Regions from separate parts of the Geobacillus sp. FSL K6-0789 genome, predicted to be linked through region 1. Evidence: predicted binding sites of a transcription regulator. Region 1 holds the regulator's gene; the other holds the start of a gene.
The links. The regulator CtsR, encoded in region 1, represses protease genes until heat stress. The targets are predictions, from matches to a motif close to ATGGTCAATAAAGGTCAAACA.

Region 1 (3,411 bases):
CTCGCCGCCTCAAGCGCCTCGGCAAGCTGAAGCCCTGGAAACAGACACTGAATGCGGATATGGTCTTCCTCGTTGATCATAATGCTGATTTCCTCATTTTCCGAAAGCAGGCAGGCGCCAAACGGCGAATCTTCAGCCAAATGCGGGCTGATTAAGTGCTTTTCCACCAATACCCGTTTTTCAATCGGTTGAAGCTCCGACATTTTCAACAGTTCAAACCGTCCCGCTTCCCCATACGGACGATGGACGAACGCGCGCTCAAACAAGGCAACGATTTGTTTCGCCTCTTCGCTGCTAAACAGCGTTGGGAAACGAAAATCAACAATATTGCGCGCCAGCCGGATGCGGCTGCTCAACACGATGTCCGAATTCGGCCCCTCCTGGCTCATCCAAGCGCTGACCGCTGTGTTGAAAAACTTTCCAAATGACATACCGCTACATCTCCCCCTCTCCACGTCGGCGAAGTTCGTCCTCTAACGAACGAATCTGGTCGCGCACCTCGGCCGCCCGCTCAAATTCCTCGCGGGCAACTAATTCCTGAAGCTTTTGTTTCAACGTGGCCAGCTGCTTCCGCAAATGGAGGACGCCGCCTTTTCGCTTCGGAATTTTCCCTGAATGAGCAGTATTTCCGCTATGAAGCCGTTTTAAAATCGGCGGAAGGTAACGGGCAAACGTCCGATAGCAGTCGGCGCAACCGAACCGCCCAATTTGCGTAAACTGGTGGTATGTCATTTGGCACGTCTCGCATTGAAGCAAATCCGGATTCGGGAACGCATTGGCCGTCACTTCTTTCATCGGAGCTTGAAAGTTGAGAAGCCCCGCTAACAAATTGTTGAGCGGAAAGTCGTCATGGCCATAGAGCATAAACGTATGACCATGTTCTTTGGCGCATTGCTCGCAAAGGTGAAATTCCGTTTTTTCCCCGTTGACTATTTTCGTAAAATGCATCGTCGCCGGGCGTTGCTTGCATTCTTGGCAAATCAATGCCTTCCCCTCCCCTACTTATACTTTAGCGACGTCAGCATCGCCTTTAACATGCGCGCCCGCAGTTCATCCCGCTCGGGCAAATCGATATATAAAACGGAGCGATCCATCACGCTCAACATCATTTTCGCTTCCCGCTCCGAAATCACCTTTTCTTCCATAAGTCGTTTTATCACATCTTCGGCGCTCGACTGGCTGATGCGGTGGTCGATCAGCTCGAGCAACTGGTCAATCAGCTGCGCCTCGCTTTTCGTCTTTACTTTCATAATGCGGATATAGCCGCCGCCACCGCGCTTGCTTTCAACAATATATCCGCGCTCGAGCGTGAATCTCGTGTTGATGACATAGTTGATTTGCGAGGGAACACATCGGAATTTATTAGCAATTTCACTTCGTTTAATTTCAACGATGTCTTGGTCGCTCATATTGAGTACTTGCTTCAAATATTGCTCGATAATGTCGGAAATGTTTGGCACTCTACCTCCCACCTTCCTCACAACCAAGCTGCTCCCTGCCCAATAATAAACGGGCATTCCTTGGGAAGAAGCATCACCGCCATCTTGTTGACTTTGACTATATTTGACCTTGCTTTTACTATACAATGTATGACGAAAAATTGCAAGGGCTACCGAAACAAGGGAGACTATCTATAGAATATCCGTTTTTTCGCCCAGTAAAACGCTTCTCGGTCAGATAAACGAAAAAGCACGCTTTTTCTCCTAATGAAGAAAAAGGCGTGCTTTCTGCTTAGCCTAGCAGCGACCTACTCTTGCAGGGGCGCTGGCCCCAACTACCATCGGCGCTGGAGGGCTTAACTTCCGTGTTCGGGATGGGAACGGGTGTTTCCCCTCCGCTATCACCACTAGGCCATATGAGGTTGTCAGGAATTCGTTCCCTGAAAACTAGATAACCGTTTCAGGAAGAAGCCGGGACGCTTTCACTTTTCATTGTCTAGCTCCGGCTCGCCGCCGCTTTTCGCTGTCTAGTTCCGGCCGCCATCGGCTCGCGACGCTTCGGTCCTGCTGCGGCGGGCTAAGCCCGCTCGCAGGCCCTCCAGCGCGCCTCGCCGATAAGCAGGCGGCCTCCACTTTTCTTGTTAGGTTAAGCCCTCGATCGATTAGTATCCGTCAGCTCCACGTGTCGCCACGCTTCCACCTCGGACCTATCGACCTCGTCATCTTCGAGGGATCTTACCCGCCTGACGCGGTGGGAAATCTCATCTTGAGGGGGGCTTCACGCTTAGATGCTTTCAGCGCTTATCCCGTCCGCACATAGCTACCCAGCGGTGCCCCTGGCGGGACAACTGGTACACCAGCGGTGCGTCCATCCCGGTCCTCTCGTACTAAGGACAGCTCCTCTCAAATTTCCTGCGCCCGCGACGGATAGGGACCGAACTGTCTCACGACGTTCTGAACCCAGCTCGCGTACCGCTTTAATGGGCGAACAGCCCAACCCTTGGGACCGACTACAGCCCCAGGATGCGATGAGCCGACATCGAGGTGCCAAACCTCCCCGTCGATGTGGACTCTTGGGGGAGATCAGCCTGTTATCCCCGGGGTAGCTTTTATCCGTTGAGCGATGGCCCTTCCATGCGGAACCACCGGATCACTAAGCCCGACTTTCGTCCCTGCTCGACCTGTCCGTCTCGCAGTCAAGCTCCCTTGTGCCTTTGCACTCTCCGAATGATTTCCAACCATTCTGAGGGAACCTTTGGGCGCCTCCGTTACCTTTTGGGAGGCGACCGCCCCAGTCAAACTGCCCGCCTGACACTGTCTCCCACCCCGCTAAGGGGTGCGGGTTAGAATTTCAATATCGCCAGGGTGGTATCCCACCGCCGCCTCCACCGAAGCTGGCGCTCCGGCTTCCCAGGCTCCCACCTATCCTGTACAAGCGATACCAAAATTCCATATCAGGCTGCAGTAAAGCTCCACGGGGTCTTTCCGTCCTGTCGCGGGTAACCTGCATCTTCACAGGTAGTATAATTTCACCGGGTCTCTCGTTGAGACAGCGCCCAAGTCGTTACACCTTTCGTGCGGGTCGGAACTTACCCGACAAGGAATTTCGCTACCTTAGGACCGTTATAGTTACGGCCGCCGTTTACTGGGGCTTCGGTTCGCACCTTCGCTTCCGCTAAGCGCTCCCCTTAACCTTCCAGCACCGGGCAGGTGTCAGCCCCTATACGTCGCCTTTCGGCTTCGCAGAGACCTGTGTTTTTGATAAACAGTCGCTTGGGCCTTTTCACTGCGGCTCGTTCGGGCTCTTCACCCAAACGAGCACCCCTTCTCCCGAAGTTACGGGGTCATTTTGCCGAGTTCCTTAACGAGAGTTCTCCCGCGCGCCTTAGGATTCTCTCCTCGCCTACCTGTGTCGGTTTGCGGTACGGGCACCTCTTCCCTCGCTAGAGGCTTTTCTTGGCAGTGTGAAATC
Region 2 (3,411 bases), 800 kb from region 1:
CTTCTTCAAAGCCGACATAGCCCGGCGGCGAACCGATCAGCTTCGAGACGGAATGTTTCTCCATGTATTCGCTCATATCGAGGCGAATCATGGCGTCTTTTGTGCCAAACAGCTCTTCAGCGAGCGTTTTGGCGAGCTCCGTTTTCCCGACGCCGGTCGGGCCGACGAACAAGAACGAACCGATCGGGCGGTGTTTCGCTTTCAAGCCGGCGCGGCTGCGGCGAATGGCTTTGGCGACTTTTTTCACCGCTTCCGCTTGGCCGATCACTTTTTTCGCCAAGTGTTCTTCAAGATGTTTCATTTTTTCTTTTTCATCGGCTTGCAGCTTGCCGACCGGGATGCCGGTTTTCTCGGCGATGATTTGTTCGATGTCGGCGGCATCGACGACAGGGCGTTCTTGGTTGACGCCTTGCTCGAGTTGTTTTTCGAGCTTCAGCTCTTCATCGCGCAGTTTCGCCGCCAATTCGTAGTTTTCTTCTTTCGCCGCTTGTTCTTTTTCTTTCGCGATTTGCATCAACCGCTCTTGCAGTTGTTTTTCATCGGTCGGACCGAGGCGCAAGTTCGCTTTCGAGCCGGCCTCGTCAAGCAAGTCGATCGCCTTGTCCGGGAGGAAGCGGTCTTGAATGTAGCGGTGCGACAGTTTCACGCACGCTTCGATCGCTTCATCCGTATAGCGGACATGGTGGAATTGTTCGTATTTCGGCTGGATGCCTTTTAAGATGACGATCGCTTCCTCAACGGTCGGCTCGTGGACGATGACCGGTTGGAAGCGGCGCTCAAGAGCCGTGTCTTTTTCAATTTGCCGGTATTCTTTGAGCGTCGTCGCCCCAACGACTTGCAGTTCCCCGCGGGCGAGCGCCGGTTTTAAAATATTGCCGGCGTCCATCGAGCCTTCAGCGGCGCCAGCGCCGACGAGCAGGTGGATTTCGTCAATGAACAAGATGATGTTTTTCCGCTCTTGCAATTCGGCGATGAGCCGTTTCATCCGCTCTTCAAATTGACCGCGGATGCCGGTGTTGGCGACAAGCGACGCCACATCAAGCAAGTACACGTCTTTGTTCAATAGTTTTTCCGGCACTTGCCCTTCGGCGATTTTCAGCGCGAGCCCTTCAACGATGGCTGTTTTCCCGACACCCGGCTCCCCGATCAACACCGGGTTGTTTTTGTTGCGGCGGTTTAAAATTTCGATCACGCGGGCGATTTCTTTGTCGCGGCCGATGACCGGATCGATCAAGCCCGCTTTGGCCATTTGCGTCAAGTTGCGGCCGAATTGATCCAAAAATCCACCGCCATGGCTTTGCGGGCGTTTCGCCATCGTTTTCGGCGCGCTCATTCCGGCGTTGGCGGCTGTGAACGGGCTAGTAAAGAAGTCATCAAAGGAAAACGGCGAAAAGCCGAAGTTCATTGGAATGGACAGTTGTTGTTTTTGCTTTTCATAGCATTCATGGCACAGGTGAAGTTGTTGTTTTTCCCCGTTCCATTGCAAGTTGACAAACACTGTTGCTTCACGTTGTTGGCATGCTTGGCAGCGCATGAGGCATACCCCCTTTTCTCTTATTCGGGATTTGACTTTGACTTTCTTTGACCTTCCGACTTTATTATACTTTGACCTTTTTTGACTTTCAAGTGTTTTGTACAAAAAAATTGTGATAACGATGAAATGTTTTTGAAAAAATGGTGAATACTAATGTAGTTGCGGCAAAACTATGATAGAGTGAAAAACAGAAAAAGAGGCGGAAAAGACTCCGTCTTTGGTGCTCATGATGATCATGAATTTGAAGGAAAAAGGAGAAAGGTGAAGATGAGAAGACAGGTTGGTTTCGCGTTTGCTGTTGTACTTTTGGGGATGATGATCATGGTTGCTTGTACAAATCACAACAAGAAAGCCGAGACGCCGGCCGTGCTTGACGTGAAAATCGATGCGCCGGATCATATCGATTTGAACAAGCCGACCAAGCTCGCCTGCGTCGTGACGTACGGCGGTGAAAAAGTGGACGATGCGAGCGAAGTCAAGTTTGAAGTATGGAAACACGGAAGCAGCGAGCGGGAAATGCTTGAAGCGAAGCATGACGGCGATGGCCGCTACTCGGTGGAAAAAACGTTTACCCAAGCGGGAACATATTCGGTCGTCGCCCATGTGACGGCGCGCGATATGCATAACATGCCGAAAAAAGATATTGTCGCCGGCAACCCGGAACAGGCGGCGACGGCCGACGGTGCGAGCGAAAATTCCCAAGGCAGTGCTGAAGAACACCATCATGGCACCGTCGCCATTTCGCTGTCGTCCCGTTCGTTCGAAGCCGGAAAACCGGCGGCGTTGACCGTCCGCCTCTCCAAAGATGGGAGGCCGTTGACAGGTGCGACCGTTCGTTTTGAGATTTGGCAGGCGGACAATAAGCATGAATTTGTCGATGCAAAGGAAAAAGGAAACGGCGAGTACGAAGCCATGGCCATGTTTGCCAACAAAGGAACGTATTCGGTGAAAGTGCACGTCGAAGGAAGCGGCGGGCTGCACGAACATCAAGTCGAACACGTGACAGTTCATTGATGGAAACGCGATTTCACATCGCATGCCATATTAATGAAGAGAGTTTGCGGTGTGTGAGAAGGCATCTTGTCTCGGATGCCTTCTTTTTTCGTTCTGTCGTCTTTCTTGTCCATGCCGGACATATACATATATATGGAAAAGCAACGGACAAGGAGGGAGATGGAGGATTTGGGCAAGAGACACGATTGGTCGGAGGCGTGGCAAATCGCTGCTGTTTACGTTGGAACGGTGATTGGGGCAGGATTTGCGACCGGAAGAGAGATTATGGAATTTTTCACTCGTTATGGGACGGCTGGAACGGTTGGCATCATCATCAGCGGTTGTTTGTTTATATGGGGGGGCGCGCGGCTCATGGTGATGGCGCGCCGCATTGGAGCCGCGTCCTATGATGAATTGAATCGCTATTTGTTCGGAAGAATGTTGAGTCCGTTTGTGACGCTTGTGATGACGGCGATGATCGCGGGGGTGACGGCGGTGATGATCGCCGGGGCGGGTGCCGTGTTTGAAGAGCAGATCGGCTGGCCGAGACAGGCGGGCGTCACACTGACGCTCGGTTTGGCGCTTCTTGTCATGTTGTTTGACCGCAAAGGGCTGTTTGGCGTCAACGTGTTCGTCGTGCCGATGATGATGATCTTGAGCGTTGCCGTATGGATCAAAATGATGATGGCTGGAGACTTATGCCGGCCGGATATAGCGGCATCGGATTATTCACTGAAGGCAATGTTGTCCCCGTTTTCGTATGCGGCGTTTAACTTGGCGATGGCGCAAGCGGTGTTGGTGCCCGTTGCCCGCGAAGCGGCCAGTGAGCGGGCGGTGAGGCGCGGAGCGATGTTGGGTGGGGGGATCCTAACAGGGTTGTTGCT

Region 2: the regulator CtsR is predicted to act here: its motif matches at 1,603-1,623, upstream of NSQ51_RS04725 (ATP-dependent Clp protease ATP-binding subunit).

The regions. Positions count from the first base shown of each region.
Region 1 covers NZ_CP151966.1:95,820-99,230, reverse strand. The annotation lists gene NSQ51_RS00520 (protein arginine kinase) at 1-431, opposite strand, end outside; gene NSQ51_RS00515 (UvrB/UvrC motif-containing protein) at 436-984, opposite strand; gene ctsR (transcriptional regulator CtsR) at 999-1,460, opposite strand; rRNA gene rrf (5S ribosomal RNA) at 1,735-1,851, opposite strand; rRNA gene NSQ51_RS00500 (23S ribosomal RNA) at 2,082-3,411, opposite strand, start outside.
Region 2 covers NZ_CP151966.1:896,113-899,523, forward strand. The annotation lists gene NSQ51_RS04725 (ATP-dependent Clp protease ATP-binding subunit) at 1-1,534, opposite strand, end outside; gene NSQ51_RS04730 (FixH family protein) at 1,802-2,548, shown strand; gene NSQ51_RS04735 (hypothetical protein) at 2,717-3,411, shown strand, end outside.